One region of the Bacillus sp. FSL H8-0534 genome, then DNA from elsewhere that is predicted to be linked to it. Evidence: riboswitches for the same ligand, from Rfam matches in the RefSeq annotation. Region 1 holds a riboswitch; each other region holds the start of a gene.

Region 1 (3,363 bases):
GGATATTTACATTTTGTAACGTTTTATTTTTTTGATTCATTCGTACGAATTGTACACCAACATCTGGTCGTTCTTTAAAGTTACTATCTTTGCGATATTTATCAACAAGATCAGATGTTAAAGTAAGTCGATCGATTTGTTTTGATTCATATAAATTAACGGCTGTTGAATGATCTTTGACGATATTAAAATTAATTTCTTCAAGTTTCACATTATCCTTATCCCAATAGTTGGTATTTTTCTTAAACTTAAAGCTTTGTTCATGTTTCCAATCACTTAATGTAAAGGCTCCATTATAGATAAGCTTATTATCTTCTAATGCATATTTATCACCTTGTGATTTAAAGAATTCTTCATTAATCGGTAAAAATGTTGGGAATGCCGTTAAGCTAATGAAGTATGGAACTGGACGCTCTAATTCAACTTCAAAAGTGTGGTCGTCGATTGCTTTTACACCAAGTTGATCAGCCGAAAGCTCTTTACTATTAATCTTTTTTGCATTTTTTATATCAAAGAATAAAAAGGCATATTCAGAAGCTGTTGCTGAATCAACTGCACGTTGCCAAGCAAAGACGAAGTCCTTCGCTGTTACGGGTGTACCATTTGACCATTTGGAATCTCGTAAATGGAATGTATATTTTGTTTTATCCGGACTCACTTCATGAGACTTTGCAACACCAGGCACAGGTTTGTTTCCTTCACCAAGGTTATATAGACCTTCAAATACGTTTCTCATTACTTGACCAGAGTCAGTATCTGTAGCGCGTGCAGTATCCATTGTGCGGATTTCTGTACCAGCAGCTAAGTTCAATACTTGTTTATCAGGTGCTTTATCTTTTGCTTTTGCTCCGCTTGCATCGTCTTTATAGTTACCGCATCCTGTTAATAAAATACTTGCTCCTAAAACAGATGCGACAGCAGGTACAAATTTCTTTTTCATGTAAAATTCCTCCCTAAATTGTTTGGGTATTAAAAAAATAGTTAATGAACAACTTTGAGGGAAAGAAAAAATCCCTCTTTTCTTATCGAGAAAGAGGGATTTTTGTTTACAAGGCATGTGCCTGTATATAAACGAAGTCCCTCATTCTATCTTTCAAGCATAATGCTTGCAGGAAGTGGCACAGTATTCAAAGTGAACCTGTTGCCGAGGTTTCAAAGGGCCAGTCCCTCCACCTCTCTTGATACAATGAGTAAACATAGTAATTTGTATTAATTTTTTTGTTTCTTTGATTATTCAAAATCTTACACCCGGATAAATGAACTGTCAATGAAATGGAATATGGTTTAAATTTTCAGTCTATTAAATAGGGATATAAAAAGAAAGAGCACTGTGCAATTGCACAGTGACTCTCGTTTTTAAAAATCAAAATTATCAGGGTCTGGACCAACGCCATCTTCATTTTTGTATATTGCCGCTGTATCGATGCTGCGGTATCCATTTTTAATAGCTGCTTTTACAGAATCAATTACTTCTGTGCCATCTTCAACTTTAAAAAACACCTAAGCCAAACCAAGGCGTTTACACCGTTATGTAATGTTGTGTAAGCTTGTGAATTTCATATTAATTCCCTCTAGCTTTTTTATTGGTTGCTTCAATTGCTTGATAAATAATCTTCGAAAAATTATTTTCATATAGAACTTTTAAACCTTCTGCAGTTGAACCACCTGGTGTTGTCACTTGTTCACGAAGCATAGCTGGATCTTGTTCTTGCTCAAGCATAGCAGCAGAACCAGCAATCATTTGGATAACAAGATGTTTTGCTGTTGCTTCATCGATTCCATAGCTTTTTGTTGTTTCAATTAAACCTTCAGCAAAATGGTAAAGGAAGGCAGGTGCACTTCCAGTAACAGCGGTCAGCTGATGAACTTCTTCTTCCGTGCATAGCTGTGCTGTACCAATCCCCTTTAAGAGTAGTTGTAAAGTTTCTTGATGTTCAGCATTTACGAACTGTCCCATTGTATATAGAGAAATAGACTTTCCAATTGTCGCAGCTGTATTTGGCATAATCCAGGCAACAGGTGTACCTTGAGGAAGTTTTTCTTCTAAGTAAGATGGACCAATCCCGGCAGCAACCGTTACAACAAATTGATTGGTTAGAAGAGGAGATAACGCTGCTAATAATTGTTCATGTGCAGCTGGTGGCATCGCCAAAACAATGGTATCAACAGTTTTGATATGTTGAGTCCAATCACTCGTAATGGAGGTATTATATTTTTTCTCTAATTGTTTAAGCTTTTCTATGTTACTCCGATTGGATACGATAATTTTTTCAATGTGTTCGTTACTTGTTTTGAGAAGTCCAGCAAAGATTGCTTCTGCCATACGGCCAGCACCAATAAATAAAATTCTATGTTTCTTTAGCATATCTTTTATTCCTTCCTGATTAGAATAGGGTATAAAAAACGATAACATCTTTGAGAGATCTTTGTAAAAAGAAAAGACTTATATGAATTTGCTATAAGGATTAGTATATGCCATATTAACTTTTATAGTAATTTAGCTATTGATAGGTTGGTAAGAGAGCATCTGGTCATGTTTAAAAGCGGATAGATTGCCAAGCTAAAGCAGAGAGAAAACGAGTGAAAGTCCCCTTTTGTTTGTCATAGCGGTAATTTAAATGTCTAAAGATCAAATTACACAGATAGATTGGAAAGAAAAGTGATTAAGGAATAGAAAACCCTCTGAAGCATGTATGCTTCAGAGGGTTTAGTAATAGATTGTGTAATTATGCTTTTGTCATACCAAGTAAAACAGCACCGCCGATAATTAGGACACTACCTAGTGCAATAAATCCCATTTGGCGTTTCGTTTTCTTTTCTCCTAAGAAGACAATCGCACCGAATGTAGAGATAACGATGCCAGTTTGAGATAATGGGAAGCTTGTTGCTACTCCAACTCGTGGTAAGGAAAGAAGTAAGAATAAGTTTCCTGTTCCCCATAGTAAACCAGATAATATGTTACGAACTGCATATTTGTTAAACGGTTTATATTTAGATGTCAGTACCACTGCACCAACAAACATACCGACTGCTTGCGGTAAAATAGCAGACCAACCATCGATATTGTACCAACGAATGATAATTACATATACAAGGTAACCAAAAGTAGAAACAATTAAAGTTAAAAGCCCTTTTTTCAGTTGTCCCGGTGGCTGTGCATTTTCTTTATCATCTAGTGAAGTAAAGACAACACCAATTACAATTAAAAGGATTGCAATCGTTCCCATAATAATCGTAGTAGTAGTAGTCCACTCATGGAAAGCGATAACGCCAAAGATAGAAGTCGCAACAAGTTGCATCCCAGTTGAAATGGTTACAGTTGTTGAAACACCTAGCTTTTCAACAGTTTTTAATTGGTTTGCT
Region 2 (3,363 bases), 770 kb from region 1:
ACCCTTCTAAATAAGCAAGTGTACCAAGTCCACCTGCTCCGACCACTCCAGCCATTGCTGTGTAACCGACAAGCGCAATAGCTGTTACCGTAATCCCGGAAACAAGCGCTGGCAAAGATTCTGGTATAAGTACTTTTAAAATAATTGTACTTGTCTTTGCTCCCATCGCCTTTGATGCTTCAATGACACCTTTATCAATTTCACGAAGTGCGATTTCGACCATTCTCGCATAGAACGGTGCTGCCCCAACAATTAATGCTGGTAATGCGGCACTTGCACCGAGAATCGTGTTTAGAAGAAGCTTCGTAAATGGAATAAGTAAAATGATTAAAATAATAAACGGGATCGAACGAAAAATATTTACAAACGCACCAATTACAATATTAACTGGCTTGTTTTCCCAGAGATTATCTTTTCCTGTCAGAAACAGTAGCAATCCCAAAATAAGACCTAAGACAAACGTTGCAAACGCGGCAACTGCCGTCATGTATAACGTTTCTCCCGTAGCCTCTAGCATTTTGTCCCAATCGACATTTTGAAACAAATTATCCATGTGCAATCACCTCCAGCTCGACTTGCTCTTGTTGAATCGTCGCAATTGCTTTTGCAACCACATCTTCAGCACCATTTAAGTGGACAATTAAACTTCCATACGCCCCGTTTGCCGTTTGTGCAATGTTCCCTTGCAGAATGCTTACTTCCACGCCATCTTGCTTCATAAGTTCCTGCAAGACAGGTCTTTCTACTACTTCACCAATAAATTGCAACTTTACAACCTTGCCTTCCGGATACTTCTCTGCTAAATGTTCAATTGCTTCATCCGCATCTTCAGAATCTGTTATTTGCTTAACAAAACGCTTTGTAATCTCCTGCTGTGGATTACGGAATACATCTAGTACAGGACCAGTCTCCACAATTTTTCCTTTTTCCATTACCGCAACACGATTACAAATTTTTTGAATCACATGCATTTCATGTGTAATCAGTACAATTGTTAATCCAAGACGTTTATTAATATCTAATAGTAAATCTAAAATTTGATCTGTGGTTTCTGGATCAAGTGCTGATGTCGCTTCATCACACAAGAGCACCTTTGGATTATTCGCTAATGCTCTTGCAATCCCAACGCGTTGCTTTTGCCCGCCGCTCAATTGAGATGGATACGCATCACCTCTACCTTCTAATCCAACAAGATGAATCAACTCATCCACACGCTTTCTTCGCTGCACTTTATCTACACCTGCAATTTCAAGTGGAAAAGCGATATTTTCACGTACAGTTCGTGACCACAGTAAGTTAAAATGCTGAAAAATCATTCCAATTTCTTGTCTTGCCTTTCGAAGTTCACTCCCTGTAATTGTGGAAATAACTCGATTAGCTATCGTAATCTGTCCGGAAGTTGGCTTCTCTAATTGATTAAACAATCGAATTAAAGAACTTTTCCCAGCACCACTATATCCGATAACACCAAATATCTCACCTTTCTCTATTTTTAAATTGGCGTTATCCACAGCAGTGACATCACCGCTTTTTGACTTATATATCTTCTTTACATTCTCTAATAGAATCATGGTGTATCACCCCTTTTTGATTTAAAAAGCGCAAGCGGCTTGCTCAGAACAAGAGGGCGTTGGAACCCCTGACATAGAGGCGCTTTTCACCTCGCAGGAAGGGGTGAAACGACCGAATGTTCTAGCCGCTGGAGCTAGATTTCTTAAAACGCATAAGCGGCTCTTTTTATTATTCGAACATCCTCCTCATTCAAACAACAAAAAAACCTTTCTGCCTCTAGAATGAGCAGAAAGGTTTATATGCGTATATCAACATTATCCCTTTCTCTCATCTCTCAAAGCATTTGCTTTGCAGGAATTGGCACCATTTCAACATAAAAGTTGACGGTTGCCGGGTTTCATAGGGCTCAGTCCCTCCACCTCTCTTGATAAGAGAAATCAGATTCAATTTTCGTCTGATTTGAAATTTATGAAATTGTCTATATTTTATGAATTGAATTGTATCAATATACACCCACTATGTCAACAGGAATTTTCACAAAAAACGAAACTTCGGAATATTAAGCACCTACCGGCATTGGTTTACATATATGAAACACTGATTCAAATAATAGCATCGTGCGATACGTTCCAGAATAGTGTACACGCCCATTATTAATTAAAGTTTGTAACCGAATATTCCCAGTAACTAATCGCTGTAGGTCTTCCTCCCCAAAACAAACAATTTGTTCTGTTCCCTCGGTTCCTTTCAAAATTTGTATATACTCTCTTGAGATTTGAAGTGAATAACACTCAGCTCCCAAACGGATATTAATTATTTTTTCTCCTTGCCGTAGAAGTGGCTCTAAATGATATTGGCTATTGGCATACGTTACAAATGATTGAAGCAACGAATATAATCCCATTCTAATCACATCCTTCATATCACTTTCTACTAAATACCATTCCATCTTCTTAAAGGGCAATCCTGTTACTTTCTCTCGACAAATAACGTATCACTTCTATCTTTCAGGCGTATTTCCCAAGAAATATGTCGAGGCGGCAAAAACATTGCCGCCTACTGTAATTCCGTATATAAATATTCAACTGAATGAAATGCATATATTTTCTTCATAAGTGTTCCCCGCTCAAATACGAGTAAACAAGGTACACTTTCTACCTCATATTCTCGCGCTAAGTGCGGAGCGTAATTTAAATCTAGCATTCCTATTTCCAAATTAGATATAGTAGCTTCTACAACTGTTAACATCTTCTTTGCTAATTGGCATGTTCCACACATCGGTGTATATACATATAACACTGTTTTTTCTTGGTCTGCTATTAAAGCTGTAGCTTCAGCACCTGTCCAGTCAATCACTTCTATCATTCCTTACCGTAAATATTCTGTATAAACGTCAATGTCAGCTCCCCATAATACGTTCGCTAAATGATTAGAAGGAGCAGTTGCCACTTCACGATACGAACGATCAATGTAAATATGCTCAGCTTGCGGAAATTCTTTACGAAATTGTTTTCTGAGCTTTTCACCTGCAGCATCAGCATCCACTAGCACATATACTTCTTTATCAAAAAACTGATCAATGAGTTCATCCATTTTCGACAAACCAATTGTACCATTTGTACAAACAATTTCCACTGGTTCGCGAATAATAGATTCAATCTTTCTTCTATCTGATTTTCCTTCGACAATAATGACTTTCTCTACATAGACCATATGTCATCACCCGATCACCATATACTATAAAACAACCTTACTTTAGTATATAGTATATTCGTTCTTTTCATGTTGTTTCCTGTTTATTTTTGTGAAACTGTTTAGCCCTGTTGGCTAAGGCTCTTTCGCACAGAAGGC
Region 3 (3,363 bases), 1.4 Mb from region 1:
AATACCGTTAAAGTATTTCATTGCGGCATTAATTAATTCCTGAGAAATACGAATTCCTTCTTCAATTGCAGACTCCTGCGTTTCATGCCCATCCATTCTCTGTCTTACTTCCTCAGGCAATGTAATGCCTGGCACCTCAAAATGAAGAAAATCAGCATTACGTTTACTTACTAAAGGCATAATTCCAATAAAAATTGGTTTTTCTAAATGTTTTGTCGCCTCGTATATTTCTTCAATTAAGGCTACATCGTAAATTGGCTGTGTTAAGAAATACTCTGCACCAGCTGCAATTTTCCTCTCCATTCGCTTCACCGCTGCTTTTAAATGTCTCACGTGCGGATTAAAAGCTCCTCCAACAGAAAACCTTGTCGCTGGACCAATGGATTTTCCTAAAATAGATCGACCATCATTCATTTCTTTAATCATTTTAATTAATTCAATAGAAGACAAATCATATACAGAAGTCGCTCCAGGAAAATCCCCCACTCGCGCTGGATCACCTGTTAAAGCTAACACTTCTTCCATTCCTAAAGCCGATAAACCTAGTAAATGAGATTGCAAACCAATGACATTATGATCACGGCACGTTAAATGCGTCAGTACTGGAATATCATGCTTCGTTAATAATGCCCCCATTGCCATGTTTGAAATGCGCGGGGATGCTAACGAATTATCTGCTAACGTAATGGCATCTGCTCCCGCTCTTTTCAATGCCCTTGCCCCTTCAAAAAAACGCTGCGTATCTAATGTTTTTGGGGGATCTAGTTCAACAACCACCGTTGTTTGCTTCTTCGCTTTTTCTGCAAGGGTAACATGAGTGCTAGCACGTTTTGTTTGGATATGAACTACTTGTTGTCTTTGAACAATTTGTTTTTCTGTAACAGGCGTTACATTCGCAATTACACGCTTCATCCCTTCAATATGTGCTGGCGTTGTACCACAACAGCCCCCTAACAAACGAATACCTTGTTCAATAAATTTCGGTGTCATCTCTTCAAAATAAGCAGGGCTTCCTTCATATACGTAACGTCCTTCTACATAGTTTGGAAGGCCTGCATTTGGATAAGCCGACAAATAACCATTTTTAGGAATCGATATCATTTTAAAAGCTTCCGTCATATGAAGCGGTCCTAACTGACAGTTTAAACCGACTACATTTGCACCGTAATCTAAAAGCTGCGTTAATATTCCATTTACATCATTTCCATTTTGCGTTGCGCCCGCTTCATGAAGCGCTAGCTGTGCAATAATTGGAATATCTGTTTGTTTTCGCAATACTTTCACTGCATGTAACAATTCGAACTCATCATAAAATGTTTCTAATAATAATCCGTCAACCTTTTCTTCTAATAATGCTCCCGCTTGCTCAAGTAGCATAAACTCTCGTTCCATATCAGTCGTTGTAACGGCCCCGATATGCTTCATCCCACCGATGGTCCCTAAAATGGCGTTCTTATCTGTTACGGCTGCTTTTGCAAGTTTAACCGCTGCTTTATTAATTTGGGTGACCTGATTTTCCAAACCATACATGCGTAATTTTGCTTCATTTGCACCATATGTATTTGTTTGAATAATATCTGCCCCAGCAGCTACATATTGTTTATGAATAGATATAATAAGATCTGGATCAGATAAGTTTAATTCTTCAAAACTACTTTGCAAACCATGAGAATGTAATAACGTACCAATTGCGCCATCACCGATAACAATTCCTTTTGATACTAAATCTAGAATTTTCACTTGTCTCCCTCTTTTCTATCAATATAAAAACCCCCTCTTCATCTTGAAGAGGGGGACATCATCAATCCTCCTCTTATCATGCAAAACAAATTGTTTTGCAGGTATTAGCACCGTTTCAAACATTTCGTTTGAAGGTTGCCGGGTTTCACAGGGCCTTTCCCTCCACCGCTCTCAATAAGAGTTTGTCTTTATTATTCATCTATGTTTTAAAAGGAAATACGTGTACCTTTTAACAATCTTTGTTAATTTTCTCATAAATTTAGCATGGGATAGACTAAAAGTCAATTGAATTAGCAGAAAAATGAAAATTGTTTAAAATAAAGTTGCAATTCAATTATCTTTTGTTGTAAAGTTAAAACCATAATAAAATTTCATACAAAATATTCTTATCTAGAGAGGTAGAGGGACTGGCCCTATGACACCTCAGCAACCATTAACACGTTCGTTAATAAGGTGCTAATTCCAGCAAATTGTGAAAAGATTTGACAGATAAGAAGAAGACTATATTCGCATGAAAGCCTTCTTCTTAGAAGGCTTTTTTTATTTTTATAAAGGAGGAATTTCACATGTCAACAATCGAAACAAAACTAGCACAAATCGGAAATCGAAGCGAAACTACAACAGGAACAGTTAATCCCCCTGTTTACTTTTCAACAGCTTATCGTCATGAAGGAATTGGAAAGTCAACAGGCTTTGATTATTCACGAACAGGAAATCCAACACGTGGTCTTTTAGAACGCGCAATTGCTGATTTAGAAGAAGGTGAACAAGGCTATGCCTGTAGTTCTGGAATGGCAGCTGTTCTTCTTATTCTTTCCTTATTCCGTTCTGGAGATGAACTTATCGTATCAGAAGATTTATACGGAGGGACCTACCGCTTATTTTCGGAACATGAGGAAAAGTGGAATATTCGATGTAGATACGTAGATACACAATCTATTAAACAAATAGAACAAGCTGTCACTTCTCAAACAAAGGCTATTTTTATCGAAACACCGACCAATCCATTAATGCAAGTCACTGATATTGCAGCTGTCGCAACTGTCGCAAAACGGCACGGCCTACTTCTAATTGTCGATAATACTTTCTACACTCCTTATATACAACAACCATTAACAGAAGGCGCAGATATTGTCCTTCACAGCGCAACAAAGTATTTAGGTGGACATAACGATGTACTAAGCGGCCTTGTCGTTGCAAAAGGTCAGACACTTTGCGAAGCACTTGCCCACTATCATAACGCTTCTGGTGCTGTATTAAGTCCATTTGATTCGTGGTTATTAATTCGTGGTATGAAAACATTGGCTCTTCGTATGAAACAACATGAAGAAAACGCAAAAAAAATCGTTTCTTATTTAAATGGGGAGAATGGTGTAACCGATGTTTTTTATCCAGGAAGGGGCGGTATGATTTCATTTCGTCTTCGCGATGAAAAATGGATAAATCCTTTCTTACAATCTTTATCGTTAATTACATTTGCAGAAAGTCTTGGCGGGGTTGAAAGTTTAATGACATATCCAGCAACACAAACACATGCAGATATCCCAGAAGCAGTGCGTATAGCACGCGGGGTATGTAATCGTCTTCTCCGTTTTTCCGTTGGCATTGAAAACGGGGATGATT
Region 4 (3,363 bases), 1.6 Mb from region 1:
AGTAATCCAATACGAACGTAGCCTTCGCCATGTTTGCCGAATCCAACTCCAGGTGCAACTGCTACATGTGCTTGTTCTAGTAATACATCGGCAAACTGTTCAGATGAAAAACCATGGGGAACGGGAAGCCAAGCGAAAAAAGAGCCTTTTGGTGCGACTACATTCCAGCCGATTGATTGACAAGCTGAAATAAGGGCATTTCTTCTAGATTCATAGCGATCAACTAGTTCAGTTACACAAGATTGTGAACTTAATAGTGCCTCACGAGCAGCCTCTTGTACAGCGCCAAAAATGCTGACATACATATGATCTTGCAATAAATTGATTGTTTCAATTACACTTTGGTTACCGATAGCAAAGGCGATGCGCCAACCAGCCATATTAAATGTTTTTGATAATGTATAAACTTCAATGCCAACATCTTTCGCGCCATTTGCTTGTAAGAAGCTAGTTGGCTTGTTACCATCAAAACCAATTGCTCCATAAGCAAAGTCATGAACCACTAAAATATCATTTTCATTTGCAAATGTAATTGTTTCCTCAAAGAACTCTTTTGATGCGACAGCACCAGTTGGATTGTTAGGATAATTTAAAAACATCAATTTCGCTTGTTTGGCAATAGTATCATCGATTTTAGTGTAATCTGGTAAGAAATCATTTTCTGCTAATAACGGCATCGTTTCAAATTTTGCTTTTGCTAAAGCGACACCTGATAAATAGTCAGGATATCCTGGATCGGGTACAAGAATTGGATCGCCAGGATTTGTAAAACAAATCGGTAATTCAACCAGCCCTACTTTTCCGCCAAATAAAACAGCAACTTCTGTTTTAGGGTTTACTTTGACTCCATATTCACGTTCATAGAACGTTGCAACGGCTGTTTTTAAGCTTTCATGTCCGCGAAATGGCGGATATTTATGATGAATTGCTTTTTCTGCTGCACGTTGTAAAGCTGTTACGATATGCGGCGGTGTTGGTTGATCTGGATTGCCTTGCCCTAGATTGATAACATCGTGACCTGCTTCAACTACTTTGTTAACTTTTGCAACAAGTGAAGCGAAAAACTGTGTTGGTAAGGATGTTACAATCTCGGAAGGTTGAAAATGTTTCATACTTTCCACCTCTTTTGAAAGTTGTTACAATTCTAGTGACAAATGATATAACCTTTCCAAGTTTTTGTAAAGAAAAAATAATTGAAAATGGGGCGGATAAAATGAAAGTCGCATGTATTCAAATGGATATTGCTTTTGGTGATGTGAACACAAATATTGAAAATGCAAAGAAAAAAATAGGAGAAGCGATGCAAAGAAAACCAGACGTTATTGTATTACCAGAACTTTGGACGACTGGTTATGATTTAAAACGACTTCCTGAAATTGCAGATGAAGGAGGAATACAAACGAAAGAACTTCTATCAGAATGGGCGAAGCAATTTGCGGTGAATATTGTTGGGGGTTCTGTTGCAAAGCAAACAAAACAAGGTGTTACGAATACGATGTATGTTGTGAATCGCGAAGGTGAAGTGCAAAATGAATATAGTAAAGTACATTTGTTCCAGTTAATGGACGAACATAAGTATTTAATAGCTGGTGATGGAACCGGTGAGTTCACGTTAGATGATGTGCAGTGCGGGGGGACAATTTGTTACGATATTCGTTTTCCAGAATGGATGCGTGTTCATACTGTAAGAGGGGCAAATGTATTATTCGTTGTAGCAGAATGGCCGCTTGTTCGCTTAGCACATTGGCGTTTACTTCTTCAAGCGAGAGCGGTAGAAAATCAATGTTATGTGGTTGCATGTAATAGAGCAGGAGAGGATCCGGATAATATGTTTGCTGGACATTCTCTTATTGTTGATCCATGGGGAGAAATTGTAGTAGAAGCAGGAGAAGAAGAATCTATTTTACATGGGAAGCTAAATTTAGAAAAAGTTAAGGAAGTACGTAAGGGAATTCCTGTCTTTACTGATCGACGTCCAGAATTATATAAATAAAAAATATTGACAAATGATTTTTATTCTTGTTATAGTCTGTAGCAGAAAGTTAAAAATTCAAATAAATTATGCAACTCTTATCAAGAGCAGGTGGAGGGATTTGGCCCGATGAAACCCAGCAACCGACCGTAATACCATTGTGAGATGGGGCGTTTATGCGCCAAAAAGGCACGGTGCTAATTCCAGCAGAAAGGATAGCTTTCTGACAGATAAGAGGGGAGAAGCTGAACTTCAAACCTCTTTCTTCATGGAAAGAGGTTTTTCTTATGATGAAAAACCTCTGAATTAAAAAAGGGGGATAAGAAAATGGGATATCGTTCATTAACAGAAGAAACAGCAGTTCAATATGTAAAAGAGCATGGATACTTTGAGAAAAAGGCAAAGGTAACTTGTCATGAAATAGGAGATGGAAATTTAAATTATGTATTTAGGCTCCATGATGGAGAACGCGGTATTATCGTAAAACAGGCTCTTCCATATGCAAAAGTCGTTGGAGAAAGCTGGCCACTTTCGTTAAGTAGAGCCACAATTGAAAGTCAAGCATTACAAGTTTTTGCAAAATATGTACCAGAATACGTTCCGAAAGTATATGGTCATGATGAAGAGTTAGCTGTGACAGTAATGGAAGATTTGTCAACTCTTACAATTACTCGTAAAGGATTGAGTGAAGGGGAAGACTATCCGCTTTTATCTCAGCATATTGGACGTTTTTTAGCACATGTTTTGTTCTATACGTCAGATTTTGGCCTACCAGCAGAAGAGAAAAGGGTGTTAGACGGAAAGTTTGTAAATCCTGATCTTTGTAAAATTACAGAAGATCTTGTGTTTACAGATCCGTTTGGAAACTATGAAACAAACGATTATGAGAAAGAATTGCAACCTGTCTTAGATGAACTTTGGTGTGATAAGAAATTAAAATTACAGGTAGCGCAGTATAAATATAAATTTTTAACTAGAAAAGAAGCGTTAATTCATGGTGATTTACATACAGGTAGTATTTTTTCATCACCTTCTGAAACGAAGGTGATTGATCCGGAGTTTGCAACATTTGGACCGCTTGGATTTGACCTTGGTCAATTTATTGCAAATTTATTGTTGAATGCACTATCAAGAGAAGAAGAGAAACGAAATATTTTATTCTATCATATTGAAAAAACATGGAGTAATTTTGTAGAAGTATTTACAAAGCTATGGGTACTAGAAGGGGTAGAACCATATACAAAGGAGAAACGATGGCTTGCGATTGTACTACAAAATATTTTTGCTGATGCAGTTGGATTTGCTGGTTGTGAAATCATTCGTCGAACAATTGGATTAGCGCATGTAGTAGATTTAGATGGAATTAAGGATAAGAATAGAAGAATTCAAGC

Evidence for each region. A riboswitch is a leader RNA that binds a small molecule or an ion and turns the genes downstream of it on or off. The one in region 1 is predicted to bind S-adenosylmethionine.
Region 2: it holds a riboswitch for S-adenosylmethionine, as region 1 does, so the genes downstream of both, MHH71_RS18615 (methionine ABC transporter ATP-binding protein) here and MHH71_RS14925 (peptide ABC transporter substrate-binding protein) in region 1, are expected to answer to the same signal.
Region 3: it holds a riboswitch for S-adenosylmethionine, as region 1 does, so the genes downstream of both, MHH71_RS22230 (bifunctional homocysteine S-methyltransferase/methylenetetrahydrofolate reductase) here and MHH71_RS14925 (peptide ABC transporter substrate-binding protein) in region 1, are expected to answer to the same signal.
Region 4: it holds a riboswitch for S-adenosylmethionine, as region 1 does, so the genes downstream of both, mtnK (S-methyl-5-thioribose kinase) here and MHH71_RS14925 (peptide ABC transporter substrate-binding protein) in region 1, are expected to answer to the same signal.

Annotation. Positions count from the first base shown of each region.
Region 1 is NZ_JBBOUC010000001.1:2,925,088-2,928,450, reverse strand. Features, by position in the region: gene MHH71_RS14925 (peptide ABC transporter substrate-binding protein) at 1-940, opposite strand, end outside; SAM riboswitch class I at 1,084-1,188, opposite strand; partial or broken gene MHH71_RS14920 (aldo/keto reductase) at 1,384-1,535, opposite strand; gene proC (pyrroline-5-carboxylate reductase) at 1,562-2,365, opposite strand; gene MHH71_RS14910 (GRP family sugar transporter) at 2,727-3,363, opposite strand, start outside.
Region 2 is NZ_JBBOUC010000001.1:3,699,703-3,703,065, reverse strand. Features, by position in the region: gene MHH71_RS18620 (methionine ABC transporter permease) at 1-553, opposite strand, end outside; gene MHH71_RS18615 (methionine ABC transporter ATP-binding protein) at 546-1,571, opposite strand; SAM riboswitch class I at 1,837-1,946, opposite strand; gene MHH71_RS18610 (hypothetical protein) at 2,072-2,416, opposite strand; gene MHH71_RS18605 (thioredoxin family protein) at 2,569-2,877, opposite strand; gene MHH71_RS18600 (toprim domain-containing protein) at 2,881-3,225, opposite strand.
Region 3 is NZ_JBBOUC010000001.1:4,371,949-4,375,311, reverse strand. Features, by position in the region: gene MHH71_RS22230 (bifunctional homocysteine S-methyltransferase/methylenetetrahydrofolate reductase) at 1-1,740, opposite strand, end outside; SAM riboswitch class I at 1,811-1,921, opposite strand; SAM riboswitch class I at 2,124-2,236, shown strand; gene MHH71_RS22225 (methionine biosynthesis PLP-dependent protein) at 2,307-3,363, shown strand, end outside.
Region 4 is NZ_JBBOUC010000001.1:4,563,306-4,566,668, forward strand. Features, by position in the region: gene MHH71_RS23365 (pyridoxal phosphate-dependent aminotransferase) at 1-1,112, opposite strand, end outside; gene MHH71_RS23370 (carbon-nitrogen family hydrolase) at 1,127-1,993, shown strand; SAM riboswitch class I at 2,068-2,209, shown strand; gene mtnK (S-methyl-5-thioribose kinase) at 2,300-3,363, shown strand, end outside.